DNA from 3 places in the Virgibacillus sp. Bac330 genome. Region 2 is predicted to be linked to each of the others. Evidence: predicted binding sites of a transcription regulator. Region 2 holds the regulator's gene; each other region holds the start of a gene.
The links. The regulator LexA, encoded in region 2, represses DNA repair genes until DNA is damaged. The targets are predictions, from matches to a motif close to CGAACATATGTTCG.

Region 1 (11,385 bases), 320 kb from region 2:
GCCTTAGGTCACCTTCATCAAGCGCATTATGTCAAAAGAAAAGAGATTCGTTATGCAGGTTCTCCTTTAAAATATTCGATCTCTGAAGAAAATCATCGCAAAGGTTTTTTTATTGTGAATGTAGATGGGAAAGGTGAAGTAGAAATTGAAAAAAAGCTACTCCTACCGAAAAGAGAAATGCGAACAGTGGAAGGCGCATTAGATGATCTTTTACAGCAACCAATGAATGAAGACTATGTATTTATTAAACTGACAGATGAAACTCCTGTCTTATCACCGATGGAAAAACTCCGCTCTGTGTATCCAAATGCAATGCACGTTGAGAGGAAAACGTTTTTCATAACGCCTGATGCTTCTGAGAAGGAAAAAATGGTAGAACGAACAAAAATGTCAGATATGGAACTGTTTGAAGCTTTTTATAAAGAAGTGAAAGGAGAGGCTCCAGACGAGGAGACCGTAAAATTGTTTCAAGAAACCTTACATGATCTTTTAACAGAACAAGATGAGACAAAAGATGCCACTCATACACTTCAATAAGATAGAAGAAATAAAAAGCTGAACGGTTTGGGAAGGGTGAATACAATTGAGACCGATAAAATTAACCATGACTGCATTTGGTCCATACAAGGATAAGGAAGTTATTCATTTTGATGAACTCGGGAATCATCGTTTGTTTGTAATTGGTGGTAATACAGGAGCGGGAAAGACTACCATTTTTGACGCGATTTGTTTTGCGTTATATGGCGCTGCCAGTGGCCAAGATAGAGAAAATAATACGATGCTTCGAAGTGATTTTGCTGAAGATGATGTTCATACAGCTGTTGAACTTTTGTTTGAATTAAAAGGAGATCAGTATCGCGTTTTACGTCAATTGGGACATGTGAAAAAAGGGAATAAAACGAAAACCGGAGAACGATATGAGTTTTTTGAAGTCACGAATGACGGTGAAATACCTTGTGTAGATAGACAGATTGTTTCTGAAATTGATAAAAAAATAGAACAGCTAATTGGCCTCACGCAAGATCAGTTTAAACAAATTGTTATGCTTCCACAAGGTGAATTTCGTAAATTGTTAACGTCGCAAACGGAAAATAAGGAAGAAATTTTGCGACGATTGTTTAAAACGGAGACCTACCAAGCCATTGCAGAGCGATTCAGGCGAAAAAAATCAGCAGCAGAAGAAGCATTTATGCAAGCAGAGCAGGAACAAAAACAATATATAATGCAAATTCATACTTCCTTACCAATACGAGAGGACGCCGTACTTTTCCAAACGTTAGAGCAAGAAAGCTATAACATGCATCAAGTTTTGCGCGGTCTTGAAGAGGAATGTCGTTATTATCAATGGAAAATAGCAACAGATAAACAGAAATATGAGCAAGCATATCTTGCCCATGATAAAAAACAACAGGAATTTTATGAGGCAAAGGCTATAAATGAACGGTTTGCAGAACTACAGCAAAAGCAAGCTCGTTTAAAAGACCTTGAACAACGAGAAGCGGAATATCAACAAAAAAAGCAAAAACTTACGCAAGCGGAATTTGCACAAGGAATTGTTCTCTTGGAGCAACAGAGAAATGATTGGCTAAAAGAGGAAGAAAGAAAAAAACGACAACTAGAAAATGGAAAGCATCACAAGCAGCGTGTCGATGAACAATTAAGTAATGTAAACAAACAATTAGAGGCTGAAGAAAAACGGGAGCCTGAGCGAGAAGAGGTTCGGAAAAAGCTAGATAGATTAAATAATTATTTACCTATTGTGGAACAAATTGATGAAATGAAACGGCAGTTAATGGCGATAAAAAATCAAACAAAGCAGGCAGCTGATACCCTTTATGCTACAGAACAACTTTTGGGGAAGAAAAAGGACCAAATAGATCAAATGGAAAAGCATATGCATGAGCTTGACCAGTTTGTAGAGAAGCTTCCTGATAAGCAGGAAGAATTAAATACGATGCGTGAGCAATTTAGGTTAGTACATGAATATCGTAAACTAATGGAACAGCAAATTTTGTTGAAAACCGAAGCGAAGCAAAAAGAAAAAATAGCTATTCAAATGAAAGGGCATTATAACAAACTTGAACAAACATGGATGGGTAACCAAGCCGTTTATTTAGCTGCCCATTTGCATGAAGGGAAGGCATGTCCGGTTTGTGGAAGTCTAGACCACCCGAGTAAAGCTACACAACAATGGGAGAAAGTGACGAAAGAGCAATTAGAAAAAGCGAGAAGAGAATTTGAGAGAGTCGACACAGCATATCGAGATGTACGTGGTAAGTTAAAAGCGAATCAAGAAAATGTTCGCGTAAAAGCAACTGAATTAGAAAAGCAGCATATAGCTAGCACAAATGTAAAACAAAAAGAGGAGCAACTTGCAACAGTTGGTAAAAAGCTAAATGCTGAGGTAGAAAGGCTAAGACAAGCACGTCATCAACGTGGAGAAAAGAAGCTTGCGCTTGAAAAACTTCAATCCGAATATAAAGCATTGGAAGCAAAGCAAAAAGAGGAACAGCAATTGGAGCAACAATTAAAGTTAACATTAGCACAAAAGCAGGCAGCTTATCAGGAAAGGATACAGTCTGTACCAGAGAGCATGCGTGTACTTGCAGACTTGAAAGAGCAAATTGCTAAAACAGCCACTCATTTAGAGCAACTAAAAAGTGCATGGGAAGCTATACAAAAAGAGCAACAGAAATGGAAACAGGAACAAACGAAAGTTCAATCAGAGCTCACGCAAGCCATGAAGCAGCTGGATGAAACGGTTAAAAAGAGAGAGAGTTCTGTCGACCAATTTTTACAAGCTTTAGAAAAGGAAGGTTTTTCCTCTGAAGCCACTTATCAAAAAGCAAAATTGCCTGAATCTGAACGGGTAGCATTGAAACAAGATTTAGAACAATACTATCAGTCTATATCTTCTTTACGTGAACAGGTTCAAGAATTAGATGCTATGTTAGTAGGTAAGGAGAAGTTTGATGTAACTGTTATGCAACAGGATTTACATCGTTTAAAAGAGACGTACGAATTAGCTTTCAGTAGATGGAATGAATCCAAGCAGTATGAACAAGAGGCAAAAGGGTTAAAGCAATCGGTACAAAAAGTAATGGAAAAAGTAACAAATTATGAACGTCAGTTGCAAAGAGTAGCTGATTTATATGATATGATTCGAGGTCAAAATCATCGAAAAGTCTCGTTTGAACGTTATTTGCAGATTGAATACTTAGAACAAATTATTGCTGCAGGAAATGAGCGGTTAAAAGAACTGTCAAATGGGCAATATGCCTTTATTCGTAGTGATCGTCAAGAATCATACGGGAGACAAAGTGGTCTCGCTCTTGATGTATATGATGCTTACACAGGCCAAACGAGAGATGTAAAAACTTTATCAGGAGGAGAGAAGTTTAACGCTTCCCTTAGCTTAGCGCTCGGAATGTCTGATGTGATTCAAAGCTTTCAAGGTGCTATTTCCATTGATACGATGTTTATTGATGAAGGTTTTGGTACGCTTGATGAAGAGGCATTGAATAAAGCAATTGATACGTTAGTCGATTTGCAGCAGTCAGGAAGAATGATTGGCATTATTTCTCATGTGCAAGAATTAAAAGCAATTTTTCCAGCTGTGCTTGAAGTAACGAAGTCCAAAGACGGCTCTAGCAGAACAAAATTTTTAATTAAATAGAGCTTTTTCCTTTAAGTTCGCTCGCTTTAAGAAGTTGCAGTATATACTGGATAAGTCAAAGTTATAGCATGGATGATGGCTCATTTTGAGCGAGCCATCATCGCTTTTGAAAATCACGCAAAGAGAGACTCTCTAGATGTTTAGGAAATGAAAGCGAGCATACACTTTACGAGAAACAGTAATGCAGCATTGGGGCTTCGCTTTTTGAATGATTCCGAATAGTTGTTCATTATGTTGCAGGAAAGTACGTTTCTATAACTTAGCAATTTGTGATTTTTTTTACATTATAGGAAAGTATATAGTTCATAAGCAAAATGACAGCTTTTTGCTATAAGAATGGACGAAAAGCCAAGTTTTTCTACTGGTGTTTCTGTTCGCTTTTTAAACTTTCCATTAATATATTAGCTATTATTCTACCAGCTGACTTAGGTGCTGTTTTGCCTGGTAAACCGAGCGCGTGCACAGTTTTTATCCCCCGTTTTTGTGCAGCTACGAAGTCTACGCCACCAGGTTTTGAAGCCAGGTCAATAATTACGGTAGAAATCGACATCTTGCTTAAATGTTCATCATCGATAGTTAAGGAAGGGATTGTATTGATACAGATAGCCATATCAGCTAGTAGCTTATGTAGTCGATTAGGTTTTATAGGAGTTAACCCCATTTCTGTAACCCTAGCTAAATCTGCATGGTTTCTAGCTACTACATATACGTTAGCACCGACTGCATGAAAAAGTCGTGCTACTGTTTTCCCCACTCTGCCAAATCCAAGCACACATACATTTGCGTTATGAATCGTTTCCTCCGTTTCTTCTATCGCAATTTTTAATGCCCCCTCTGCTGTTGGGATAGAATTATAAATCGCAACGTCGTCTCGATCAAATAATCGTATTAAGCTTCGTTGTGCTGCTTTACACATTTCCTGTAAGTAATCATTTGCAGTTCCTGTATAAATGGTGCAATGATCAGGAGTAGAGGAAAGTATTTGTTCTGTAAGATAAAAGTGTCCATTTGCATACATGATTTCAACTTGGCCCCTTTCATCTGTCCCTGCAATAGGTAAAATAATCGCATCGATAATAGAAAGATCCATATGCTCTAATTTGGCATGCTTCACATTAGATTTATCAAATGAAACTGTATCAAATCCAATTAAATATAAGTTGTTTTCTAATTTAGCTAATGTTTCGATAACATGTATATATCTTTTATCCCCACCGACTACGAGAATATGCAGCATCGTATCATCTCCTTTTCGTATTTGGCCGATCGCCGGTTTTTGTGGCGAATGCTATTACTTGAAACTCTAAATTCTATACATAGTATAAGTGAAACAGGTTCACTTATTTATTGTATAATAGGACAACGTTTTATATGAAAGGTTTTTTACGATAAGAGTAATATTGTTGTATTTGGAGATAAGGGTTTACATACTCTTTTTTTCAGAAATTTGGTAGGAGAATCAGCCTTCTAATTGAAGTTTTTTAAAGCAACAGAGCATGATGTAGGAAAAAACCTAGCGTTTGAGTGATTTTGCGTTGGGATGTTTAGAGCATTTGTTTATGGTAAATTAAAGATAGTAAAGCAAATCATATGAAAAGGAGATGTTTTTACTTATGACTACAGTTACATTAGGAAAATCAGATATCGTTGTTTATCCAATTGGGTTAGGTACCAATGCTGTCGGCGGGCATAATTTGTATCCAAATATGCTTGATGAGGAACAAGGAAAGAATGTTGTGCGTACAGCCTTAAATCAAGGGATTAATATGTTGGATACGGCATATATTTATGGACCCGAACGCTCTGAAGAGTTAACTGGTGAAGTGATGAAAGAATATAACCGGGAAGATATCGTGCTGGCAACAAAAGGAGCGCATAAATTTGTTGGTAATGAAGTGGTCATGGATAATTCACCAACTTTTTTGAAGCAGTCCGTCGAAGATAGTCTTCGCCGCTTGCAAACAGATTATATTGATTTATATTATATTCATTTCCCAGATCAAGATACACCAAAAGATGAGGCAGTGGGAGCGTTGAAAGAATTAAAAGATGAAGGGAAAATTCGTTCCATAGGTGTATCTAATTTCACATTGGAACAATTGAAAGAAGCGAATAAAGATGGTTATGTAGATGTGGTACAAGGCGAATACAATTTACTAAAACGTGAGGCAGAAGGTAGTTTTTTCACTTATACTGAAAAAGAAAACATTACATTTATTCCTTATTTTCCACTGGAATCTGGCTTGCTTGCTGGAAAATATACTAAAGATCAAACATTTACAGATTTACGAGCTGAAAATCCGAATTTCCAAGGTGATACATTTCATGAAAACCTTGAGAAAGTGGCGAAATTAAAACCAATTGCCGAGAAATATAACGAAGAAATTGCCCATATTGTTTTAGCATGGTATCTCACCCGTCCTTCTGTAGATGTCCTTATTCCAGGTGCCAAGCGGCCAGAACAAGTAGTTAGTAACAAACGTGCTGCTACGATTGCACTTACCGCAGAAGATGTGCAGTTAATCAGCGATATTTTCACGCGATAGGAAGAATTTGGGGCGTCTTTTTTCTTACCTAACTCATCAGATGTTTGAAATCTTATGAAATCATTAGAAAAGGCTTAGTTGCAGAGAAAACCACCAGTGTCGTAATGAACTGGTGGTTTTGCATTACTGAAAAGTATATGCAAATTCCTATTGAGGTCACTTAGCTCATGTTGTCACTCATTTTTATTTCTCCATTAAGCATAGTGCCCACCAATTTTTTTGCTCCTTTCGATTGTAATGCCTGCATCTGTATAGCTAATGGCACGGAGAATGGAGGTAGGTCCATATTTTGTTCGGATCGCATCCATTGTATAGCCAATATCCTCTTTTTTCGTACGATTTTCAAATAGGCTCAGTTGTGTATCTTGTTTCGTATATAAATTGGTTAAAGTCACATATACTCGACGAATACTACTCCTACCATCGTAAAAACGAAAAAACAACCCCATACAAACATGATACATATCCATTGTGGCGTTAGTTGGTATAGAAATAGAAGTAGAACGAGAAAAGCCGCCCCCTGTTTCTTTTGAATAACTAATTCCAAGTTGAATGGTTTTTCCTGCCATCTGAACGGTTCTTGCTCTGCGGCATACTTCTTCGCAAAGGTCCAGTATACAGACATGAACTTCTTCTTTTGCGTAATCGCGTAGTAATGCAATACCATGGCCAAACCCCTTTTGCTTTGTTTTCACAAAATTGCCGATGACGGGACTCAAATCAATCCCCCATGCATGCCAGTATAATTGCTCTCCCATAACCCCGAAACGTTTTCGTAGTCGTTGTAAGTCAAAACGCGCGAGTTGTCCTAATGTTATAATGCCCATTCGTTCGAGATTTTTCTTCATTCTGCTTCCAATTCCCCAAATCGCCTCCACTGAAGCGGGCCACAGTTTTTGTTGTACATCCTCATATGTACATTCGGCAATGCCTTGTTTCTTTGCATGAATATCCATCACGACTTTAGCAAGAAACTTATTATCTCCAATACCAATGGAGCATGTAATGCCAAAACATTCTAGAATATCATGTTTAATCCGTTGCGCTATAATTAGACGATTTCCAAATCGCCTTTGCAATCCGTTAACAGTAACCCATACTTCATCAACAGAATAGGGATGGATCGCCTCTTTTGGAACATATTGATAAAGTAATTTAGTTATTTCTGTGGACACTTCTAAATAGTCTGCCATATGTGCTGGAACAATATGTAGATCTGGATCCTTTGGTAGTTCAAAATAACGGCTGACATTACTCATTCCATATTTCTTTTTGAGTGCAGGAGAAGCAGCAAGTACAATACTACCTAAACGGTTGGGATCGCCTACAACAGCTAATAAAGTTTCCATTGGATCAAGCCCTAATTTAACCGCTTCTACACTGGCGTAGAAAGAACGCATATCGATGCATAAAACATCGTTACGGGGATAAACGGAATAATCCATCAAACATCATCCTCATTAGAAAAACTTGGGGTTATTGCTACAGCTTTATGGTGAAAGCCTATCAATGTAATGAAAAAGATTCTACACCTTAAAAGAACATTTGTTCTTATTATAAGCAGTTTTGCCCCATGTTACTAGTGGTATTTAATTCCAATCATCAACGTTTTGTTAAAAATGAAGTGCAATCTATATTTTAAAAATTATTTCAGTAAGCAGTGATAAATTTAACATGAAAAAAAGGATTGCCCTTCACCATATGGAAATAGTTATATACAAATTTACAAGCATGCGATAATAAATGAAGATAAGAGGGGAAATGTCTGGTGAAAGAAAGTATAGAAGCATATATAAAGAATGAGTCAAGATTACAAGGGGCACTGATAGGTATAAGTATAAGGGATGCAAATACCGGGAAAATGATTTATGAGCATATGGGAGATACGCGATTTCTTCCAGCCTCCAATATGAAACTACTAACAGCTGCGGCTAGCTTGAACGTGTTAGGGGAGAAGTACTGTTTTAGTACGGAGTTACGTACAGACGGAGTGATAGAAGGAGGAAAACTAAAGGGGAATTTATATGTAGTTGGTAAAGGGGATCCAACGTTACTGCCAGAAACGTATCAACGATTTGCTCAACAATTGCATGCATTAGGAATACATTTTATTGCAGGAAGTATAATTGGTGATGATACGTGGTATGATGCTGTTCGCTTGTCGCAGGATGTAATTTGGAATGATGAGACTTTTCATTATGCATCTTCCATCTCTGCATTAACTGTTTCACCAGATCATCGGTACGATGCAGGAAGTGTTTATGTGAAAATATTGCCTGAAAAATATAGAGATGATGCTAAGATATCTGTATCACCAAAAACAGCCTATATAGATGTGTTCAATACGATAAGGACAGGGAAAAAAGGGGGAGAAGAAGATGTTACCATGATAAGAGAGAGGAACGGAAATACGATTTATTTATCAGGAGAAATTCCAGAAGGTGGGGAGGGGGTGGAAGAATGGCTAGCCGTTTGGGAGCCAACTGATTACGCGCTACATATTTTTCAAGCAGCGTTAAAAAAGCAAGGAGTGTTCATAGAGGGGGGGATGTGTCGTGGGCAAGCCCCGGATAGTTCAACATTATTATATAAGCACCATTCTCCCGCTTTAAAGAAACTAATGCTTCCATTTATGAAAAATAGCAATAATACCATTGCGGAAATACTTGTAAAGGAAATGGGTAGACAAGTTTACGGAGAGGGCAGCTGGGAAAAAGGGTTGCAAGTTTTAGAACGGGAAATGGACGGCATAGGAATGAATTTGGAAACAATGGTTATTCGAGACGGTTCAGGTATATCACATATAAACATGATACCTGCGAACGAAGTAACCAAGCTACTATACAAAATTCAAAAAATAGACTGGTTTAATACATATTTACATGCGTTACCACATACTGTTGCACAAGAACCATGTATGCTCGGTACACTACAAGGGCGTATGGAAAAGCTTGATGTCAAGGCTAAAACAGGGACCATTTATGGTGTAAGTACGCTTTCCGGATATATGCACACTAAAAAGGATAATATCATCTTCTCTCTGTTATTAAATCATTTAGTAGATGAAGACGAAGGTAAAGAGATAGAGGATCGTATTTTACACATTATAGCAAGCGTATGATAAAGTACTAGTTTGCGCTTTAGTTTTATAAACGGAGGCTTTCGTCAAATCCTTATGAAGAAACCCTTCGTCTTTCTATGGAGGAAAAGCTATGGCAACAACTAATTTGAGAAATGTCTAGGGTTTTAGTCAGATTCATAAGGTAAAAGTTTTGAAAACCATCATCTGGGGAAAAGCAATAGCACCAATAATAAAGAAGGGGGTTTTCAAAATGACAGCAAGCCAAGTTGGATTTGCTTTTTTATATGTGGCCGCTTTTTTGCTCTTAGGAAAATGGGTGCGAGTAAGGGTTGCTTGGTTGCAGAATTTATTTTTACCAGCATCCATAATTGGAGGTTTTATAGCTTTAATGCTTGGACCGCAAGTGCTTGGGAAAATACTACATCTTTTTGTAGCAGAAGACTCTTTTTGGGTGAATGGGATTTTTCCGGAGCAAGTGACAGCAGTCTGGAGTGATTTACCGGGGTTATTCATTAACGTCGTTTTTGCTTCACTGTTTCTTGGAACTTCTATTCCAGGATTACGAAAGGTATGGGACTATGGTGGACCACAATTAGCTTTTGGCTGGACAATTGGCTGGGGTCAGTATGTGATAGGAATTCTGTTAGCTATACTTGTATTGAGTCCCGTATTCGGTCTGCCGCCGCTAACTGGTGCCCTTATTGAGGTAGCATTTGAAGGAGGACATGGGACAGCTGCTGGTTTAGCTGGAACATTTGAAGAAATTGGCTTTGCACAAGGATATGATTTGGCAGTAGGTCTTGCTACAATTGGGATATTATCAGGTGTAATTGTCGGCATTATTTTAATTAACTGGGCGGTACGAAAAGAAAAAACACATGTAATAAAAAATGTACAAGGTTTTTCAGATTTACGAAAGCAAGGAATTATGGAATTTGAAAATCGTGATCCGGCTGCTAAAATGACTGTACGACCAGAGTCTATTGAACCATTGTCGTTACATTTTGCGTTGGTTGGCTTAGCCGTATTAGTCGGGTACCTCCTTTTACAAGCTCTCATATGGCTAGAGTCGGTTATTATTACACCGTTTACAGACTCTACGTTTATGACTTATATCCCATTATTTCCACTTGCCATGATTGGCGGGATATTTGTCCAGAAATTTTTTAATAAAATAGATAACGCACAAATTGTAGATAGAAATATGATTAATCGAATTCAAGGGTTTGCGTTAGATTTACTAATTTTAACGGCTATAGGTACAGTATCCATTGATGTAATAGGGGATTATATTGTTCCGTTTCTGTTACTAGCAATTACAGGGATAGTATGGAATGTGTTGGGATTTTTAATTTTAGCACCAAGAATGATTCCCTCTTATTGGTTCGAACGTGGAATTGGTGATTTTGGGCAATCGATGGGAATTACGGCAACAGGTCTATTATTGATGAGAATTGTAGACCCTAGAAGTGAAACACCTGCTTTTGAAGGTTTCGGTTATAAGCAACTTGTATATGAACCATTTCTTGGCGGAGGTCTCGTAACAGCTCTTTCTGTACCGCTGATTTACCAATTTGGAGCAATACCATTCCTTATTTTTGCAATTATTATGTGTGTAATTGGTGCTCTGGTAGGCTTGTTATACTTTGGAAAAAGATGAGCATGTAAAAGATGAACATGTAAGGGAAAAAATTGACATCGCTGATCTTTGGCTATTTTGTCCTTCTCATTGATTTTCAATTTCCATTTTTTAACGATGTAAGTCATTAAATAAACAATCCGAACTTGTTTTGTCCACCATATGGTCCATTTCGTTCGGATTGTTTATGTTACAATTCAATAGGGGAAGTCTTAACCTTCATTTGACAATTTTAGTATATCCAATATTTTAAAGAAGATGCTAAGGAGGATAGCGACAATTGTTGCTAAACCCATACCTGATAAGGCAACGGAGCCAATCTGCACAGTCGTACCACTTACCCCAATTACTAATACAACGCTTGATAGGATTAAATTTTGCGAACGGTTATAATCTACGTTTGCTTCTACTAGCATGCGTAGTCCACTTGCTGCAATAATAC
Region 2 (11,385 bases):
TATATTTACAAATAAATTAGCAGAATTAAAACGTTGAATCGTTAGCAAAATTCCTTTATAACAAATTGGATACGTAATGTAATCAAATTGTCTACGCAAATCAGAACGATTAGGTTGGGATTTCAATTCCATAAAAAACCGATATAGTAAGCTACTTTTATGGAAATAATTCTTAGCTACTTCCTCTGTCAAGTGGTATATAGAATACATGTGCATAGGTATAATCTCTCCGATCTTCCTACTATCATGCAGGATGTTATTAGATATACCTATTATACGTGTTATATATTAAAAATACTGTCAGGTTTTAAAGAAAATTACCACTTCTTTTGTCTGTCTTTGGCGATCACTATAATATATTCGATTAAGATAAAAATAAATGATTATTTACTAGAGTAAAAAAAGAATGACCCAAACTTGCAGGTCACTCTTTTTTTACTTAATTAACAAATGATTCTACGTGCTTAACTACATTTTCCACGGTAAAACCATATTCTTTCATTACTTTCTCCCCATTTGCAGAAGCTCCAAAAGTATCAATACCAATAATTTTCCCGTGTTCACCTACATATCTTTCCCAACCGAATGGAGAAGCCATTTCAATAGCTACCCGATTCTTGACAGTTTGAGGTAGAATTTGTTCATGGTAGCTCTTATCCTGTGCTTTAAATCGATCCCAAGATGGCATACTTACTACGCGAGCTTCTATACCTTTTTCCTTCAGTTCGGCTTGGGCACGAATCGCTAATTGTACTTCCGACCCAGTTGCCAGAAGGATTACATCAGGCGTTTCTTTATTTGCTTCACTAATAATATAAGCACCTTTTTTAACACCCTCATACGCATGTTCTTTCGTACCAGAAAGCGTAGGTAAATTTTGCCTGCTTAACACAAGTGCTGTTGGTGTATCTGTAGATTCTAAAGCTAATCGCCAAGCTGCTTGTGTCTCGTTTGCATCAGCTGGTCGAATAAGCGATAAACCAGGCATTGCTCGTAGTGAAGCAAGCTGTTCAATAGGTTCATGCGTTGGACCGTCTTCCCCTACCGCAATAGAATCATGTGTAAACACATAAGTGACAGGTGTGTTCATAATTGATGCAAGACGAATGGAAGGTCGCAAATAGTCACTAAACACAAAGAAAGTACCAGCGAATACATTTAATCCACCGTGTAATGCCATACCATTTAAAGCTGCGCCCATTGCATGCTCTCGTACACCAAACCAAATATTTCTACCAGCATAGTTTTTACGAGAGAAATCATCTTCCCCGTTCATGGTAGTTTTATTTGAGCCGGCTAAGTCAGCACTACCACCAAAGAAGTTTGGAACGGTTTTAGCAATAGCGTTCAATACTTTTCCAGAAGATGCCCTTGTAGCTAGTGTATCTTGTTCCGGTTCAAAAACTGGAAGCTCTTTGTCCCAATCTGCAGGAAGTTCACCGTTGAGAGCAAGCTCAAACTGATTAGCTAATTCTGGGTACCTCTCTTTATACATTGCTAGATGTTGATTCCAGTTTTCCTCCTCTTCAACACCTCTTTTAACTATTTTTTGGTTGAAATCTTCATATACTTCTTCGGGCACATAGAAATCTTCTTCGTGTGTCCATTTATAAAATTCTTTTGTCAGTTTCACTTCATCTTCACCTAATGGAGCGCCATGAGAAGCTGCCGAAGCAGATTTATTTGGAGACCCATATCCAATGATAGTTTTCACTTCAATTAAAGTTGGTTGTTCTTGATTTTCTTGCGCTGCTTTAATAGCTTGTCTAATTTCATTGACATCGTTACCATCTTTGACAGTTAATACTTGCCAGCCGTATGATGCAAAACGTTTTTCAATATCTTCAGAGAAAGATTTATTTAAATCCCCATCTAAAGAAATATCATTAGAATCATAAAGTGCTATCAGTTTACTTAATCCCAGATGTCCTGCTAAAGACGCAGCCTCATGAGAGATACCTTCCATTAGATCGCCATCGCTCACTATTGCATATGTAAAGTGATCCACCACCGCAATATCTTCTTGATTAAATTTAGCAGCCAAATGTGCTTCTGCCATTGCCATACCGACAGCCATACCAATACCTTGTCCTAAAGGCCCAGTAGTTGCTTCTACTCCATCCGTATGATGAACTTCAGGATGTCCGGGCGTCTTAGATCCCCACTGTCGAAAGGATTTTAGATCATCCATGGATACTTGGTAACCAGATAAATGTAGTAAACTGTACAATAACATAGATCCATGGCCTGCTGATAAAATAAAACGATCACGATTAAACCATTTTGAATTTTTTGGGTTATGGTTCATAAAGTCAGTCCATAACGTATAAGCCATTGGCGCTGCTCCCATTGGGAGACCTGGGTGCCCAGAATTTGCATGTTCAATAGCGTCAATAGACAATGTCCGGATTGTATTAATAGATTGCTGCTCAATTGTATTTACCATTTCAGTAAAAACTCCTTTCATAATCATGCCTATACTCATTCTATAATGAAACCTATTTTGCTACAAGTGAAATCATGCACTTATAGCAAAATAGGTATTACTACTTATTGTTGTGCTTTTTTTGTAAATCTTTTACTTTTTTCGGTGTTACATCATTTCCCTCTGGATCAACTACTTTCATTGTTTTAAACTGATTTTTAAATGATTTTCTTACACCCTGTAAGTATTCCTGACGTAATTTTTTTTGTTCGTTTTGTTCAGAAATAGTTAGTCCGTCCGCTTTAGATTTTCTTGCAAGCTCATTAATACGTTCGATCTTACCTTTTGATAGCATCCATCTACCCTCCCTCAGCATATATTTTCATTCCGTTAAATGTTAAGTTTTCGTTGACAAAAATTGCACTTTCTTTCATTGTACAAGAGATGTCATTGAGATAAAATAGGTGTGCTTATCAACATGATTTATTTACAGTACCATATAAAAAAGAGAAGGGCAAAGAACTTGTCCTTCTGAGAATAATTTTATTTTTGTTTGCTTTTGTATTCTTGATAGCGTCTATGGACAGTAGCCTTTGATACATTGTAACCTAGACCATTTAATGTATTAGCAATTTCTTTAAACGTCAGACCAGTTTGGCGTAAATTAATAACTTCTTCAACAGGAAATTCTAATCTTTGCCTTCCTGGGGCTTCATTTCTATTCGAAAGATTTAAAGTAGGATCATAACCTTTTGCAATCGCCTGCTTCATCCCTCTTTTTATCTTCATATTATGTATTTTGCGTTGATACTCCTCCACAATTCCAACGATCTGCAACACCATGGAATCTGCTTCCGATAACTCTAACTTTCCTCCATGAAAACTTGTATAAATTGGAACATGTAATTTCTGCAGCTGGTGAAAAAGGGCAATTTTTGTATTTCCCCTACCTAACCGAGTCTCGTCTTGAATCAATAAACAATCTGCCCTTTTTTGAGAAAAAATCTCTAACATCTTAAATATCCCATCTCGATCGATACTATATCCGCTCTCTTGCTCTTGTATACAAGCGACCACAGCAAGTTGATATTCAGCTGCCAGTTTAACCAACTCCTGTTTTTGTCTTATTAATGATGTTTCTTGAGTTTCTTTGTCAGTACTTACCCTACAATATACAACTGCCTTCACAATGTTTACTCCTTCTATCATATTAACTCATTATAATAGAATAATATAAGAAACCTAATGTTAATGCAAAAGCTACAAGATAGAATGCGTCTGTTTTGGTCAGTTTTTGAAACATCTAATAGCCCTCCTTATACAATATAGAACTTTTGTTCGTTTTATACACTTATTATACTCGAACATATGATCTTGTCAAGCGTTTTTTCGAACGAATGTTTGCGCGAAGTTTTATCTAATGGTAAACTAAGGTTAATTAATATTATGTGCGAGGTGATAGATTCATGACTAAACTTTCCAAAAGGCAACAAATGATTTTAGATTATATAAAAGATGAAGTAATGCAAAAAGGTTATCCACCATCTGTAAGAGAAATTGCCAAGGCTGTGGGTTTGGCATCTAGCTCGACTGTTCACGGGCATTTAGCTAGAATTGAAGACAAAGGCTATATTAGACGCGACCCTACAAAGCCAAGAGCAATTGAGATCTTACATTTGGAAGAAGAGAATCCTATTCCAAAAGAAGAAGCACTTTATGCGCCTGTTATCGGAAAAGTAACAGCAGGATTACCTATAACAGCTGTAGAAAATATTGAAGAATATATTCCACTTCCTGCAAATACAGCTAACCCTGATGATAGTCTATTTGTTTTAGTGATTGAAGGAGAGAGTATGATTGAAGCCGGAATTTTAGATGGAGATATGGTAATCGTTAAACAGCAAAACACAGCACAAAACAGTGAAATTGTTGTTGCAATGACAGCAGATAATGAAGCAACCGTAAAACGTTTTTTTAAAGAAAAAGATCATATACGATTACAACCAGAAAATGCAACGATGGAGCCGCTTGTATACGATAATGTAACCATTTTAGGGAAAGTTATTGGATTGTATCGACATATACACTAAAAACTGCCAATTGGCAGTTTTTAGTGTATAAATATTGGGTTACTATGAATTTTGTTCTGTCAATATTCCCCTGTATAATGAACAGGACAATAAATATGCACATAGTAAACGGGGCTCTTTTCCTTAATTTGCGAAAGGTAAAACAATGAATAACAGTATTCTTCGAGGCACAACTGATGCGTAGTGGCATGTTGCTTTGCTTCTTTCAAGATTTCTTGCATCTTTCTCATATTAGAGAAGGGATTGCCTACAAAATTATAACGAAGTGCTGTTGGAAAACTAATTTTTTTGATATCTTGATCGATACTAGAAATAATGTTAGAGCAATATACTTCTCCTTTTTTAGGATGATGAAAATCCCTTAAGTTGTTTTGATAAACAATCATCAAAGTTTTATTCCAAAAAACATCTTCTTGGGAATCATACAGGTTGGATTCATTAATATTGAATCCTTTATCATCAGCTGTAAAGTTAAATCCTTTACAAGTAAATATGTAATTATCCTTAACTACTTCCCACATATTTGGTTTTGTTTGAAAAGAGGCTAGTCTTCTATTTAACTCTTGTAAAAAATAAATTTTTTTATCTAATAACTCTCTCTCTAGCAATAATGTCTCTAAATAAGTCTCGTTAAATCCCGATACATCTGTCAAATCTTTATAATCAAGCCAGTTCTTAATTGCTTTTAAAGGTACACCTAGTTCACGCAACCAAGTCACATTACTAAACTTTAAAGCATCATTCAAAGAATAATACCTATATCTATTATCTTTAACAACAGAAGGAGTAACTAAATTCTCTTTATCATAATAACGCACTGTGTCACTAGACACCCCATGAAATTTGGCTATGTCTCCTGTTTTAAAATATTTTTCAGCCATATGTTAAAAACTCCTTTGTTTTGTCTTTAAAAGCGACTAGCATAAGGTGTGTAGATGTTATCTAACATACTATAGAATACGTTACAATTCTAAATTTATCAACGGACGTTACACAACTTAATAAGACAAAAAAGGAAGAAAAAATTGAAAAAGACCTGTATAATGAATACAAGTCTTTTTCTCTAGTACTATAAAAGGGTACCTGCTTGAATTCGTTTATTCAAGACTTGAGGTTAACATATGGTATTGAAGAAACGCTTTTATTTCAATTACTCAGTAGCTACGTTGCTTAACTGTGTCAGAATTTCACTATAAGACGGATATGGATGAATTGTATCTTTTAGTTTACGGAAGGGAATATGGAATGTTTTCATAAGTTGCAATTCGCCTAATAACTCACAGGCTCTTTCCCCTAAAATACTCGCTCCAATTATAAACCCATCTTGATCACAAATTATTTTGGCTTCTCCAGTTGTCTTTTGATCAACAACAGCCCTATCTAATTCAGAATAGCTTACTGTATAAACATTAAACTTGTCTTGAAATTTCTCCCTTGCTTCATTTTCAGTCATCCCTGTTCTAGCCAATTCTGGATGTGTGAAGGTGCACCAAGCTGGGTGTTGCTCTATGGGGGTATGCATTTCTAAAAATGCATGTCGCATTGCCTGTTTAGCTTGAAAGCCAGCCATATGAGAAAATAAATAAGGACCAACCGCATCTCCTACAGCATAAATGTTGCGAACTGAAGTTTCATTATATTCATTAACTTCAATGCCTTTGTTAGTATAGCAAATCCCCAAATCATCTAAACCAATATTTTCTATATTCGGCTTTCTACCTAAGGCAAACAATATATGTTCTGCTTCAATATGTTCAAGTACATCGTTCCTATTTATAGTTAGTGTTGTAGTACCATTTGCTTGTTTTACTTCAAGCGCCTTCGCAGATGTATACAGTTGCACCCCTTCCTCTTCCAACGTACTCTGGAGCTGGTGTGCTAAGCCCTTTTCCTCTCTAAACAAAATACGGTCAGCCATTTCAACTAGTTTTACTTGCACTCCTAACCGTTGAAAAGCTTGCGTTAATTCAACACCGATAGGGCCGCCCCCTACAACGATTAGATTTTTTGGTAAATCTTCAAGCTGAAAGACGTTCTCATTTGTTAAATAGTTAACCTGATCAATTCCTTTAATAGAAGGGATAAGTGCTCTTGATCCAGTGGCAATAACTATATTTTCAGCAGTAATGATTTTATCGACTACACGTATGCTATGTTGATCGTTAATTTTCGCATCACCTTGAATATATTCAATACCTGCAGCCTGTAATTGCTCTACTGCCTCCGCTTGATGCGCTTTTTTTATTAATTGACGAACTTTACTCATTATTTGCTTCCCATCGACTTCAATGTTGGCATATTTTTTTGCCGTATGAATTTCATCAGCAAGTTGAATAATTGCTTTACTTGGAATACAACCCGCCCAAGTACATTCTCCGCCTGGCTTATATTTGTCAACTAATACAACTTTTTTTCCCATACTAGCTGCTTCCATAGCGGTGTTTAGACCACCTGCTCCTGCACCAATTATTGCTACATCATATGTGAACATTGTACAACTACTCCTTTATCTATAGTTACTATGTTTGTAAGTATAAACTATGGAACGATTCCAGAGTCAATACGTATTGCCATACTCCGGCTTACAAAACTGGATAGTTCACTCGAATCTGTTTTCTTCCGTTATATTTAGGTTTTACTTTGTATGGCGATCACAAGGGTCATCCGAAGTGTAGTAGCATATTTGCCACTCGGTATAAAGTATGCGCAACCCACCTATATACTTCGTCGTGTTTCTGTCTTCCAGAACTCCTCTTTTTTGATGATATTCTAAACAAGGTATAGAATGCGAAACCGTCTTATTTTACAATAAGTAAAGTAACTATTCGCCCTTTACCGTCTAATGAACTAGCGTTTATAGGAAATATTAACTAAAATATTTTCTTTTGATCTCTTTCCTCTTTTAAAATTTCTACAGCCTCTCTAAAACGTTGTGAATGTATAATTTCTCTTTCCCTTAAAAATTTCAGGCTATCGTTTAAATCAGGATCATCAGACATATCAATAATCCATTGATATGTCGCCCGTGCCTTTTCTTCCGCAGCAATATCTTCATACAAATCGGCAATGGGATCTCCTTTGGCCTGGATATAAGTGGCAGTGAATGGAGCGCCTGCTGCATTATGGTAGAACAGCGCTCTATCGTGATTAACAAAATGTTCGCCAAGACCAGCCTGCTTTAATTGTTCGGGAGTTGCATCTTTCGTTAATTTATAAATCATCGTTGCAATCATTTCCAGATGCGCAAATTCTTCAGTTCCAATGTCATTTAAAAGTCCTACTACTTTATCTGGTATAGTATAGCGTTGGTTTAAGTAACGCAATGCAGCAGCAAGTTCTCCATCTGCTCCTCCATATTGTTCAATGAGAAATTTTGCCAACATTGGATTACACGTACTAACCTTTACTGGGTATTGTAGCTTTTTTTCATAATACCACATCTTGTCTTCCTCCTATCCAAAACGATATGATCTATATAATTTTAAACTTGCCATGGCCAAGGGGTATCTTTCCAATTCCATGGATAGTCAGAAAAACTTTTTCCAAAATGCATAAGTGGTCCAAATTTCTTTTCAAAGTCCATTTTTAATTGCATCGTTTCCTTTGATAAATTATTAAATTGTTGAATAGCTTCAAGATCGTTAGGATGGGTATCTAAATAAAGGTTTAAATCAACTAGAACAAAATCGTTTGCTTGGATTTCTTCGAGTTGCCGATAATATTCGGGAGGCATTTGCTTATTCACCTTGTTTGTCTCCTTTATGAGGTTCTGGATAAGGACTATATAATTGAGGCCAAAGTGTACCATGATAGAGCGCTTCTTTTGAAGTGTTAAATTGTTCTAATCCATATGGTTGAAACCCCATATATAATTGAGGTGGAGTAGCATAACTTTTCACTTTAATGGGTTTACATGGATCATACGGACTTATATACGGTTTCCAGTATTTATATTGCGTAAACATAAATGTCTCCTTTCTTTATCGTCTATTATATATATATATATGATTGTAACTTGCATTTATTCTTATATTCTTATTAATGATACAGACAAAAATGTACACTACCAAAGTTTAGCAGGTGCCCTCAACATAGATAAATACTAATATAGCTGTTATAAATCCCATTAAGACTTTATGAAATCGAGTAGGAGGGGGCGACTAACCCCCGACCTCTCACACCACCGTACGTACGGTTCCGTATACGGCGGTTTCATTTAAGTCCAACGCATCGTTTGATATCGTTTATGTAGACTCTTTAAGCCTAGGTTTGACCAGTATCGATCACCTAATGCTCTATGTAAGATCGGACTTTTAGCTATACGCCAATAAGCCTTTCTCGTGTTTGCCCACTCCCATGCTTTTCCTTTACTAATTCCAAGTTTTATTAAATTCTTGTATTTTGTTTTGACTTTCTTCCATTCTTTCCAGCGTATCATTCGCATCCTTCTTCGAATCCAGCTATCCAAAACTTCAAATATAGAGGGCGTCTCTGCTAGCTGATAGTAGCCTAGCCAACCTACTAAGTATCGATTTAGCTTTGCGATTCTATCCTGCATATTCATAGACTTCTTTCTTGAGGTTAGTTCTCTGACACGCTGTTTAAAGCGTTTGATACTTTCTTTAGAAACCCGAATCTTTGGGTTCTCTTTATGGAATGTGAAAGAAAATCCTAGGAATTTACGCTTCCATGGGCGGTCTACTGCACTTTTCTGTTCATTTACTTTTAATTTGAGTTTTCCTTCGATAAATGTAGTGATACTTTTCATCACTCGCGATCCCGCTCTCCTCGATTGAACATATATGTTACAGTCGTCCGCATAACGGACGAAATGGAGCCCCCTTCGCTCTAATTCTTTATCTAGCTCATCTAAAACGATGTTGGATAGCAACGGACTTAATGGTCCGCCTTGAGGGGCTCCTTCTGTGTTTGGTTGAACGATTCCGTCCTCCATAATGCCAGCTTGGAGATACCTACGTATAAGTTTAAGTACTCTCGGATCTTTGACCTTTTGGCTCAGTTTCCTCATTAATCGGTCGTGATGTACTTTATCAAAGAATTTCTCTAAATCCATGTCTATAACCCAGCGATAGCCATCTTTCATATAGCTTCTCGCTTTCCTAACCGCGTCATGTCCTCGTCTGTTTGGGCGAAAACCATAACTATGTTCAGAAAATGTTGCGTCATAGATGGTTGTTAGAACTTGTGCGATTGCTTGTTGGATGAAACGGTCTAGCACGGTAGGAATTCCTAGCTTCCTCACTCCGCCGTTTGGTTTCGGGATTTCGACACGGCGAACGGGTTGAGGATAGTAGGTACCTGATTCGAGTTGTTCTCGAACGGAAGCCCAGTGTTCCATGAGATGCGCTCGTAGGTTTTGTACGGGCATTTCATCCACACCGTGGCTTCCTTTGTTACGTTCGACACGTTTCAGTGCACATATTAAGTTTTCTCGTGATAGAATGCTTTCCAACATGATATCTAACTCCTACGTGAATGGCTCTTTCTTCTTGTGTGGCAATTTCTCTCAGCCCTTCTAGTGTCCCCCACGGGATTCACCGCTTCCTTCACTAGGAAGGTTTTCTTGTTTCTGCTTCATCAAGTATTGCGTACTCCGAAGCGACCATTCTTCTTCAATGATTCAGCCCTTCCTAGAAATATCTAGTACTACGGCTTCGGCTGACTTCTGACAGTTCAGCGAACACTTACATGTTCGGTTACGGCGTGTGCACCGCTTTTCTGTCAGATCTCCCGGGGTAAGCACACATTCTTCCTCTCCATATCCCCACTTCATTTACTCTGTGTACCCTTTGGCAGTAAGGACTTTGACTTGTTGTGCAGTCTCATCCAAGTACACCTAGCCTTCTATGAAGTTCGTGTTCCTAAGGGCGGAGATTTGCCGCCGACTTCCTTCAGATTCTGGGTCACCCCAGACACCCTTGTCTTAGGCTAACCACTACTACTGCCTTCGTGGTTCGGGACTCGAACCCTAGAGAATGTGTGCATGCCTGGCACACACAAAGAAACGAAGCACTGATATGCTTCGTCACCATACAACATTTCGTAATTCTTTTTCTTCATTACCAGTTTTCAGCATTCCATCTGATTGCTCTTTCAGGATAATGCTGTTTACATTGTCTAAATTTATTATTGTATTTTTACTTTTGTACCAATTAGAATCATAGCGCTTTAAACTAAAGAAAAAATCTTTTTTACTTTCTCGCTCTTCCTCTGTAACAATTTCAGTACCATCTGTCATATGAAACGTGATTGTATATTTTTTCACTCCTTACACCTCCTTTATTTCTATAATATGATAAAATTAATAAATTTTCTCGTTTTACACCTTATCGTAAAAAGAGCATTAAAATAAAACGTTGTTTCATTACATAAAATAATTACTACAAAAATCACTTATGTACTTACCATCGTAGCCTAACTAACTATTTTTTGATTCAATCCAATCTAAACGTGTATAATCTATTTTTGTTCTGCTACTATAAATGCTATTTTTAAAATGTACAAAAACGATCATTTATTGTACGCATTTTATCCCCATTATAAATTATAATCAGCCGGCCCTTGTAGTAGCTAGCTTTTGGCTACCCAATTCATGCGAATATAGGTCAACATGCTAAGTTGTAATATTTATGCACATGTATAGATAAGCACGCTTTAAGCGCAAGCGTACATACTCTAGACAAGTAAAAAACTACATTTTGAAAGAGAGATATATTTTACAAGAAAGCCCTTCCACCATCCTTGATAAACTTGTTAGTCTCCTAGGAATATCTAAGTTATAGCGATATTCTATCATGCAAAAAATACTGCCCAACTGTTAGAATTTATTTTAACAGTTGGGTTATTATC
Region 3 (11,385 bases), 600 kb from region 2:
TCCGACATTATTGATCGAAACCCTAGAGTTAGTGATACAGATAGAGGAATTGAATTGGAGTTAGGCTTGTAAATATGGATACAAGGTGGTGTAACATATGAAAAAAAGTAAAAAATACATTTTAACTGATGAGTATTTACAAGATGTCTTAGTGAGGTTGGCTCATCATTCATCTGCAATAGAGGGGAACACAATTAGTTTAGCTGATACAGTTTCCATTATTCTTCACGATACAATACCAGGAAACACTTCAAAAAGAGAATATTTTGAAATAGAAAACCATCGAGAAGCATTTAGATATGTCATTGATCATGTTGCAAATGGAGTAGAGATGTCTATTACCGTTATTAAGGACATACATGAAAGACTAACGGATCGCTTATTAGTAGATAAAGGACAATTTAAACAATCAGAGAATGCTATTTTGGGGGCTGAATTCCCTGCAGCAAGCCCCCGGGAAACTCCTACATTAATGAAACAATGGGTAGATAACTTGAATTACCAGTTGAAACACGCACAATCACAGAAAGATATAATAAGTGTTGTTGGTGACTTTCACATCCAATTTGAACGCATACATCCTTTTTCTGATGGTAATGGCCGAACAGGTCGAATGTTAATGAATTATTCGCTACTTGAAAAGGGGAGTCCTCCATTAATTATAAGAGCAGAAGACAAGGCGGAATATGTAAATATACTAGCTAATAGTGATATAGCTAAGTTTACTCAGTTTGCTACTCAAAGAATACAAGAAGAGTCTAAACGTTTAGAACGTTTCATGAATATGAATGAAAAGGCAATAAGCGATCCAAAAAGTACAAAGAATCATGATTTAGAATTATAGCGTGTAAAAAAACGTTTTTGATTGCATACAAAACGCATTCTAAATATAATACAACATATAATTACAAACCAACCGTTCAACGGGTGGTTTGACCCAGCCCTATACATAAATGAATAGGCTTTTTCATCTAACATAAGCAAGGGTATCTAGTTTTATCAACATAATGTTTAAAAACTAGCGAAAGACGTGTATCATGTTCACCTACTTTACGTGTTTCAGTAGCAACTAAGAGCTGAACCATAAATTATGTTTAGCTTTCACTAATATATATTTATATATGGAAACGGTTAGTTTAATTTAAAAAATTAACAAGTATAAAGGAAAACAAGATTTATATATGAAACAAGCACCGTAAATCCTTAATACTCTCAAAGACGTCGCAAATTTTCAATCGAAGGAATTATCATTACCGATAAACGCTTGAAAAGATTAATGGAAAAATGTTGTTAATGTAATAAGCGAAACTTCACCAAGCAAAGGAAAATCTATTCGCTTTATACCGTTTTTTCATTCGAAACTCCAGATGCGATGAAATCACTCTGTAATGAACTAAATGAGAGAATGGGCACAGAGGATGTAAAACCACTCGTTTTAATAAGTGTGATTATACTGGACTTTTTTCTATACACCCAAAAATCCTATTATGAATTTAAATAAATTTATAGATATTTCTAAGAATGTTATATACCATTAAAGGAGTAATTATGACTTCATTACAAAAAGTTTTTATTATAGTTATACTTTGTTTCGTAGCAGCCATTATAGCAACTTTTACTATGCCATTCTTGGGGAATGCGCTGCGTATGGTAAATGTACGTCCCATTTTTGATCTAACCATCTTTTTCATGTTAATCGTCTTGCTAAAAATTACAATTGATAAAAATAATTAGTTACTTGCAATAAAAATAAACGTTCTCTAAGATGATAAAATGAATAAAGACTCAAACAACTCGCTGTGAACTTTATAGCCATTCCTCTTGCAATAGCTGTATTTCAAATATGACCAAACAATATTTTGATGGTTTTCATGATCTTGGATTTTACCTATGAGGCCATTAAGAGCTACTTCTGTATTGTGTGTCGTCAGGTGTGAAGTAAAAAAACGTTGTATTCACTAGCTTAAAAATTATAATTTCATTTTCTTGGATGTCACTAATTTGAAAATGCCCCACGCCATTAAAGATACTATAAAACTTTCTAGCAAGGTTCTACCGCTTAATTTAACAGTTAAAAACGCAAATATAATAAAAGTCCCTGCTCCTAAAACCTTTTGTATAGAACCCTCTTTCAATGTTAACGACCTCCTTTTTCCCTAACCCTAATTGTAACAATTGAAATCTTTCTTTTCTTATAAAGATCACCACATGCCTTTAACTCGTCTCGATTATGATTGCAGGAGGTGTTTTTATTATGAGCAAAAGCTTGCTATGTATTGAATGTTTAGAAACACGATTTTCATCCTGAGTTTTTACTCATGTTTATTTTTATTTGTTTTATGAAAATTAGATCGAATCGTTTGATTTGTTTTAAAGGTTGGCAAAAAGAATGCGCAAGCCAGAAAAACACCAAAGAAATTAAAGGTTGATTCCCCAATATAAACCACTCCGTGCAATATATAGATGATTGATAATCCTATTACAAGCGTGATATTATCTCTTATATTTATTGCTTTTATTCTTTTTTCATCGTTATAATAAGATCTAATCTTTTTTGCTGTTAAATATAAATAAATCGCCAAAAATAGAAATACAATTAAAAGAACAATCCACCTGTTTTTTACTCCGAATAAATCAAACGATATAATGCCTCCAATTACTAATACAATTATTAAAACGTTAGAATACCCCATATAGACAATAGATCGAACACTTTTACTAGTTTCACTAGAAGATTTATCATTAACGTAATCATCAATCAAATCATTAAATTCTTCCTTTGTTAAGGAACCCCCTTCTACATCTTTTTGTTGAATATGACTTAACAGCTTTTTCATCCTCACTTCAACATAAATATTTATCATCATAAAAATGATGGCTACACCAAATAGATAAATATATGGGATATGAACTAAGTTACTTAGTGCAAAAAAATTAAAAAATAAAATGAAACACCGTGACAGAAAATCTATAATGGACAATTTCCTAACCGTTCCACTTAGTATCTTCTTTGAATTCTCTATCATTGAAGTTGTAAAGAGAATAGAGATAAAAGGGGTAAAAAACCACAGAGCTGCAATGCTATTTAATCCAAAGAGATATACAAGTAGGATCAGAATAAAATTGTTTATATGAAAAACTGTATTATAAAACATCAAAATATTTAGTTTTCTATTCATTTTTACATATTCCTCTCCAATATCTTACTCAAGGTCCATATTTTACGAAAATGATACCACGTTAATTTGCTTCATACTTTACGTATACCATTTATTGTAATTGATAAAAATTAATTAGTTACTTATAATGAGAACAAACGTTCTAAAAGGTGATAAAATGAATAGAGAACTCAAACAACTCGCTGTGAACTTTATAGCTATGCCTCTTGCAATAGCTGTATTTAAACACGACCAACAATATTTTGATGGTTTTCACGATCCCGACTTTTATCTGGACTTTACGGATGAAGCCATTAGACTCATTGGAATAGATTTAGCTACCACTAAAAGGCAACTGTATAGCCAATACCATTTGGATATTAAAAGGATTGGCAAAACCACATATAAGTGGCAGCATAAAAATAAAACCGGGGTTTGGGAATATACGCCACATCAACTGCGAGAAATGACCGCTAAAATTTGTACCAGATATTTATATAAGGCTGTGGGCTTTGAGCAAAAGAGAGCCACTTATGTTAATTTTATGCCACCGGATGTGGAGTAATAAAATGGTTTATTTAATAGATTTAAAATTATTATTTCAATTTTTCGCCAAAAATCTATGTTTAAGATTTGCAAAAAGAGAAAGACTAAGTTTTTTTTTTATTTTTTCTTGAGCTTTGAATTGTATTCACTCACATATTTTCTTTAAATATTGATTTTACTTTATTCTTAAAATCAATGTCGGTGGCTATACTGAATATGAAATCATTAAAGATATTTTGTATCCAATATGAATCTTCGGCTTTTTCATCACGCATGAATAGTGAAATAACAATAGAGTGCTCTGCGTTTTCTTTATACAGAGAAGAAGTTAACACAAATGGAGTTGCTCCTCCTTTATACCAGAAGTAATCATCTTGATTTCCTTTTATATTTTCCCCAATTAATATTTCACTAAATAATTTTTTCTCTTCATCACTAAGAATCTCTTTTCCAAGTTTATACATAAGGTCTACGTAATCCTTTGTAGTAGAAGATGGAAGCTTCTCAGTTATTAAATACTGAATTTTCCGACTCAACATTCGTGATGTTTTTTCTTTTAAATCTTCACATTCTCCTTGTTCCGTTTTCTTAAATAGTTCTTCTGATAATGATTGGTAGGAAGCGGACTTCATAGTTTGCATCTTTGTAGTTGCTATTTTCTTCTTATTTGATAAATATCCCGGCATTAATACGGAAGGCGTTAGATAAGTGATTTTATCGTGTGTATTAATTTGCAAATCTCTTAAGCTCTCATTAATAACATCTAACCCAATTCTATTCATTAGATAATCTGTACAAGCATTTGAACTAAATTGCATCATTCCTTTAGCTACGTCTAACAATGATACTTCACTAGAATTATCCATTGATTTTTTCCATTCAGGATGTGCCCCACCATCAGTATTTACAACATAAAACTTGTCAATATAGCTGAGACTCACTTTTTCAGATAAAGAAAGTTTACAGGTTGTAACCAATCTGACAAAATTAAAAGCAATTATTATCTTTACTGTACTTGCCAGTGGAAATTTAACATTTTGATTAAATGTTAAAGTGTCATGTCCATCTTCTTTTATAGTGATTGATAAGTTATCTTTATGTTTCTCTAAATATTCTAGCAAATCATATTCATTATTCTTTAAATTTCGTTTATACTGTTTTATACCAACAAGAAAACTTATAAAAACCATAACAATTACTATTAACGATAATATTATAACGACCATAGTTTCTAGTCACCTACCTTTGTGTCTTCTCTCGAACACACATTATTTCACTAGCGTTGCATTAATTAAAACAAAATATTAAAAACACCCTAAATATTCACTAATTTACATTTTTTGGCTCTCTTAAGAAAAAATATTAAAACTGAAATTACGACGTTATTTATGCAACGCTAGTGAAAAAGTATATCTTCTTTTGCTTTTGTCAATTTGACTCTTTTAATAATCACATGTTCTTTCTTTGCATTCCTCTTTTATTTCAGGAAATTCATTCCCTTCGGATATCGAACCAACTCTAAAGTTACTTTGATAATCAATGCCGATAGAGAAAGTCGCTTCTTTATTATTATTAACTATTCCGCTAATTACCATTCCTCCCATAGGAGTACTATAATCACCTTTTTCAAAATCTACTGTACGGATATCTTTATAGTTATTTTTTAAAAACCTTTATCAACAGCAAAGATTTTATAGCAATTTGGGTAGATTTCAATAATTACAGTCTTTTTCTTTACATTGTTCTTTTTCTTCCGGAAAATTCTTGCTTTTTACCACAAGACTTCTAACTTTTAATTTATCAGTAAAGGTTATAGAAAATTCTTCATTACCATTAACTTTACCATCAACTGTTATACTCCCCATAGGCGATTGATATAGCTCACCTAATTCAATATCTTCGATGCCATGATAATTATTGATTAAATAACTCTTAACAATTGACTTTGCTTTTTCTGATGTTTCATCATCATAAGTTTTTTGACTAGAGTTCACATTACAACCTCCTAATAGTATAATAAATATAATTAAAACAATATTAAATATTTTCAAAGCGGTTCACCTCATCTAATTAAAATAATAAGGGGCAGGATAAATTGAATAATCACATTAAAGATTTAGAGGCTGCTACTATATCTGAAAATACATATCAAGATGACGTTCTACAAATAAAAATAAAGATAAGTGATGACGCAAAAACTTCTTGGTATCCTATCGAAACCATTAAAAGCGCTGATACTGGATTAGACGGTTATGTACTCAAAAACCCCGCCACAAATGAAATCGTTATCAGTTTCAGGGGCACAGAGCCAGATTCTCTTAAAGATTATGAAGAGGATCTTCATGGAATTATTCTTGGTGATTCCGATTATACCAAAAAAGAACATGGAAAAACACCTTATTTAGGAACCCCGTCTCAAGACGCTGCTTTAACAACGGGGAAGGCAAAACTTAACTCCAAAGATAAAACCCTCACGTATACGAACAAAAACCAATTTACAGAAGCTGCGCCCATTGTTGAAAAATATGTAAAAAAACACGGAGCAAACAACATCGTTTTTACCGGACATTCTCTAGGGGGAGGTCTTGCGCAGTATTTCGCTGTCAAACATGACTCAAACGCTGTCACGTTTGCTTCAGCTGACGTGTTTGATCTGTTATCCAAAGAAGATCAAGAACGGGCTTTAAATGGGGAGTTTAAAGATAATATTATTTCTTACACATACCCTGATGACTTCGTGGGAACTTTTTATAAGCACTCTGTTGGTTCTGTATATTATGTCGGTGATCCAGCAGAGAACAATGGAAAAACCCTTAAGACACATCGTATCAAGAACTACGTAAGCGAGGATATGTATAATGAAGAAGGATATTTTCTTCCACACTTATTATATGGTGAAAAAATTAAAGGAAAGTTACAATCCTCTCCACTGGAGTTGAAAAATAGTGGCGTTCATGACTTTCATATTCGCATCCAAACAGAACTTATGCATCAATTAGCCACGGAAATGGAGGAAAGTGAAGAACTACTTGCAACCACAAGAGCTGCGCTAATTCGATTACTGGAAGATCATCTAGATTCAATGAAACAATTAAGAAATACATATAGAAACATAGTTGGATCAGGAAAATACGATAAATTAAATACCTCTCATGTGGATGAAATATTTCGTGAATTAACAAATGTTGGGGCAGATGGAATTCCTTCTTTAATCGATATAGATGTGTTTGAACATCTTTTGGAAAAGCTTCGAAAGAATCAAAATGATACAGGAGAAATAGCTTACCATATGGTTAAAATGAGTAAAAATTTTAAACAAATCGATCAAATACTTGCTCAATGGCTACATATACGTTAATAAGGGGATTGTGAAATAATGAGTAGTAGAAGTGATTGGTGGAAAGATTACCTAGAAACTAAAGCACAGAAAGAAGCGTTAGAGAAGCAAATTAAACAGAACTTAGAAGAAAATGTGGACATTACAAAGATGCAATTAGAGCACAGTTACGCTGTTTTGTCACTTTTACAAAAACATCAGGTTATTTTAAGCAAAATCAACCAATATTTTGACGGAAAAGCAAATCACGCCTTAATGGAACGCTTTATAGATAATATAACTCAACTCAAAGAAATGGATCGTATTTACAAGGAAAACTATGAAAATATTCAACTTAAACAATGGTTTTGGTAGCAATAAATCTTAATAAAAGAATACATTCATTGAAAAGAAGAAGCTTTGAACTAAAGTAAAGAAAATATATACAATTATATACTTGGTCTGTCATATTTAACTGGAATCAGGAGATGTTACGCATTATTAACATTGACACAATTAATAAAGAGTTAGTAAAAGACATTAAAAAGGAAACAAAATACAAAAGAAAAAATGCTCAATTTATTAAAAGCCAACAAATTTTTTTAGAATGGAAAAACAGATAAAAATTAAGCGATTCTAACTTAGAAAACCATTTACTTCCTTACATTCAAATAAAAATAGATGAACTAGAGTCATACTCTATTAAAAATTTTTAAAGTCCGTTATTCCTTCTACAATTGTTTCTTTACCTATAGCATTTTTAGCTTTTTTATTTACGCTTTTCCTTAAAGATACAGATTCCTGGAAAGACGGGATAGGTGCTGTTATGAATATGATTTCTTCTGCATACGGCATGATAGCCCTTGTTTATTTTTAGTCGGGATTATAATGTATAAAGGTATTCTTTTTGTACATTATAAATTTACGTTCGAATTTTCAGATAGAGTGTATTATAAAGTAATCCAAACTATATTTTATGATCATTTAATTAAAATTAAATTCAACTACTCAGAGATTACTAGATTAAATAAATAACAATTGGATCCATTAGTATACAATGAGCTGTAGTTAAACCTAATTTAAACTACAGCTCTAACCTCACCCAAAATATAAAACTACGATTTCCTCCTGCCTCTCTTCGGGAATTCAAAGGTTATTTTCCCTTCTAAATCCAACGTTAAATACGCATCAAACTTCTTCCCTTTCTTACTTTTAAACCCCTTAATCAAATTCGTTCGCTTTCCTTTTAAAAGAGATTGAACAGCTGTTTGGGGCAACTTCTTCGTTAACATTGTTTTAGGCAGGCTAAATGTACAGCCGTCTTGATAGCCACTACATCCGTAAAATTTCCCCTTATCTTGCAATTTACCGGTTTGACACATGGGACAATCGCCAACATAGGATTGCTCTGACACCTGGTTGATTTCACCTTTTAACGTTGCTACTTGATTAGGTGCTTGTTCCAATAAATAAGTAACGAATTTCTTTATATTAGCTACAAATTTATCCTGAGAGCCTTCCTTTCTCCCTATTTTCGCTAGATAAGTTTCCCATTTTGCTGTCATTTCTGGACTAGCTAGCAATGTCCCATCTACAGCTTGGCAAAGGATTTTCCCTTTTGATGTTACGTACACCACATTTTTCTTTATTTCAATATACTGCTGGTGTTTTAACGTTTCAATAATACTTGCCCTAGTAGCCTCTGTTCCAATGCCTTCCTTTTGTTTTAAAATATGCTTTGCTTCTTCATCCTCAACGTCCTTTCCTGCATGTTTCATCACCTGAATTAAATTACCCTCCGTATACGGTTTAGGAGGTTGCGTTTTTCCTTCTTTTATAAATACATCGATCATGCAAGCATCGCCTTGCTTCATGGCAGGAAGCTGCGCAGGTTGTTCCCTTTGCTTCTGTTGCTTCTCCTGTGGAAATAATACCTTCCATCCTCGATTCTTTTCTACTTTTCCAGTTTTATAAAAGCTTAACCCTCGCACATCAATGATTACTTTTGTTTCTTCATATTCATAATCGGGTGCAAACATGGCCAAGGTTGTTGCTAAAATTTCTCGATACACATCCTTTTCTTTTTCTGTCAAACGTTCCAGCTGTGGAACTTGTTTGGTTGGAATGATGGCGTAGTGCTCTTGTACCTTCGAGCTATCCACGTACGCTTTTCTTGCTGCTGGATACTTCACAGAAAAAGAAATACCTAAAGACTCTTGATAGGCAGTCAAGTTTTGCTTCACATAAGCAAATTCATTCTCTGTAATAAAGTGACAGTCCGTTCGAGGATAGGTGACCAATTTCTTTTCATACAACCCTTGAACAATCTCTAGCACCATCGATGGACTATACTTCCGTTGTTTGTTCATCTTTGTTTGTAACGTAGATAAAGAGTGCAGCTTCGGAGCTCTCGTTTTCTTTTGTGCCTTTTCTAGTTCTTTTACTTTCCCATCCTGCTCACCTTCTTGAATACCATGAGACTGTAAAATATCCATCGCTTTTTGTTTGGTATCATAGCGCTGATTATGTTTAGCTTCAAAGCTTTGCTCATGCACCGTCACATTTCCTCCCAGCTCAAAAAATGGCTGGGACGTAAAGTTTGCAATTTCTTCTTGACGTTTATAAATCAAATAGAGCGTTGGTGTTTGTACGCGCCCAACACTAAATACCCCTTGTAACCCTTTCTTTTGCAAAAGCAATGTGTATAAACGAGAAGCATTCATGCCAACTAACCAATCACTGTACTGTCTTGTTTGTGCTTCTTTATATAAAGCAATGTAGTTATTGCCATCTTGTAAGCGTTGCAATCCTTTTTCAATCTCTTCGACTTCCAAAGAATTGATCCACAATCGTTTTATCGGTTTATGGTTTGCACCAGCTTGTTGCAAAATACTTCTTGCAATATTTTCTCCTTCCCTGTCACTATCTGTAGCGATAATAATGCCTTGCACTTGGTTGCATAAATGCTTCACCACTTGAAATTGTTTCTGCTTATCTTTAGCTACTTGAAACTGAAACGCCTCAGGCATAATAGGCAACTTATTCAAATCCCATTTCTTCCAACTCTGATTATATGCTTCAGGAGGCACAAGCTCCACTAAGTGACCAAATCCCCAAGTAATATATGCTTTTTCTCCATTAAAAAAACGACTATCTTGCACTTCCAGATACCCGTCTCGTTTGCTTACATTTTGAAACACATCGCCATAAGCTTTTCCTTGACTTGGTTTTTCAGCTAAGATTAGTATGTTTCCCATTTAGATATTTCTCCCTCTTTCCCGCTCATAATTCCAGCTCAAATGCCATTTGTTTACCTCTTTTTATCTTAGCCTGTTTTTGAACAAAACTGCTATAATCTTTATTTCTACATACATATTCAGGAATATATTTTGCAAATGAATAAACACTTTCTTTTCCGACAATAAAATGATCTAAAAACTGTATATTCAGTTTTTCCGATACCTCTTTCAGACCTTTGGTAATTTGTTTATCTTCAGGACTTGGTTCAGGTATGCCTGAAGGATGATTATGAAAAACAGCAATCTTTGAAACATCGTCTTTTGACAATAATGCCTTTGTAAACACCTTTCTATCTACAATACTTGCATTCGGTGACCCTTTAAAAAGTTCATTTACAAACACTACCTTATAATCGGAATCGCAAGCAATAATCCCAAAGGATTCTTGCCAATCATATTGATAACCAACTTTTAAGCTTTTCTTCACCTTTGCATTGTCTTTTAACAAGTTACTTCCTACAATCTCTTGATTAGCAAAAAAAGAGCTGAATTCATCAAATCCATGAAAAGTAGTGATAGCGTTTTTCATTTCATAAGCCGTCCCCCTACCACCATCTCTTTCGGCAACCTCACTAATAGGCGGGGCATATTTACTAAGACGATACGGGATCATTTCCCTATTAGATGTAATTGTATCACTAATTTCGTTATAACTAAATCCATCAATCACATCTATACCAAACGTCTTAAAATAATTCCCCATTTCTACCTCATTATCCGTAGACATAGTATCGTTTGATAGATAAAACAGGGATACGCCACCAGCATTTAAACCTTCTTTTAACACCCTTTTTAAATCAATTTGATCGTGCTTTTGATACCGAGTTAAATATAATGGTTTATTTTTAGTTGAACAAAAAACAAGTGTTGTTTCACTCTGAGAAGGCATTTTACTCTTCGCTACAAATTCGATAAAATCCTGTGGAGAAGTGATTGCTTTTTCTTTACTATTCATTTGCCCCTTTGAGAAATCGATAAAATCTACTAAACTTCGTACAGAATCATCACCTTTTGTTACCTTTTGATAGAGTTCTTCTTTGGAAGAACAACCAAAGTACTCATACAA

Region 1: the regulator LexA is predicted to act here: its motif matches at 7,761-7,774, upstream of D9780_RS10140 (DNA polymerase IV).
Region 3: the regulator LexA is predicted to act here: its motif matches at 3,310-3,323, upstream of D9780_RS05680 (YhjD family protein).

What each region holds. Positions count from the first base shown of each region.
Region 1 is NZ_CP033048.1:2,163,083-2,174,467, reverse strand. Features, by position in the region: gene D9780_RS10160 (exonuclease SbcCD subunit D) at 1-537, shown strand, start outside; gene D9780_RS10155 (AAA family ATPase) at 584-3,676, shown strand; gene dpsA (dipicolinate synthase subunit DpsA) at 4,035-4,913, opposite strand; gene D9780_RS10145 (aldo/keto reductase) at 5,290-6,222, shown strand; gene D9780_RS10140 (DNA polymerase IV) at 6,417-7,667, opposite strand; gene dacB (D-alanyl-D-alanine carboxypeptidase/D-alanyl-D-alanine endopeptidase) at 7,991-9,343, shown strand; gene D9780_RS10130 (sodium/glutamate symporter) at 9,555-10,964, shown strand; gene uraA (uracil permease) at 11,156-11,385, opposite strand, start outside.
Region 2 is NZ_CP033048.1:1,846,231-1,857,615, forward strand. Features, by position in the region: gene sirA (sporulation inhibitor of replication protein SirA) at 1-216, opposite strand, end outside; gene tkt (transketolase) at 440-2,446, opposite strand; gene D9780_RS08650 (DUF896 domain-containing protein) at 2,547-2,780, opposite strand; gene D9780_RS08655 (YneB family resolvase-like protein) at 2,969-3,613, opposite strand; gene lexA (transcriptional repressor LexA) at 3,892-4,515, shown strand; gene D9780_RS08665 (MerR family transcriptional regulator) at 4,575-5,396, opposite strand; gene D9780_RS08670 (dihydrolipoyl dehydrogenase family protein) at 5,666-7,006, opposite strand; gene D9780_RS08675 (manganese catalase family protein) at 7,386-7,955, opposite strand; gene D9780_RS08680 (spore coat protein CotJB) at 7,997-8,248, opposite strand; gene D9780_RS08685 (spore coat associated protein CotJA) at 8,253-8,480, opposite strand; gene ltrA (group II intron reverse transcriptase/maturase) at 8,732-9,994, opposite strand; gene D9780_RS08695 (hypothetical protein) at 10,562-10,801, opposite strand.
Region 3 is NZ_CP033048.1:1,248,558-1,259,942, reverse strand. Features, by position in the region: gene D9780_RS05695 (Fic family protein) at 98-844, shown strand; gene D9780_RS21035 (hypothetical protein) at 1,971-2,135, opposite strand; gene D9780_RS21030 (hypothetical protein) at 2,313-2,867, opposite strand; gene D9780_RS05680 (YhjD family protein) at 3,337-3,723, shown strand; gene D9780_RS05675 (serine hydrolase) at 3,854-4,930, opposite strand; gene D9780_RS05670 (DUF1433 domain-containing protein) at 5,147-5,350, opposite strand; gene D9780_RS05665 (hypothetical protein) at 5,417-5,698, opposite strand; gene D9780_RS05660 (Tle-like phospholipase domain-containing protein) at 5,800-7,062, shown strand; gene D9780_RS05655 (hypothetical protein) at 7,081-7,395, shown strand; gene D9780_RS05650 (type IA DNA topoisomerase) at 8,136-10,277, opposite strand; gene D9780_RS05645 (JAB domain-containing protein) at 10,303-11,385, opposite strand, start outside.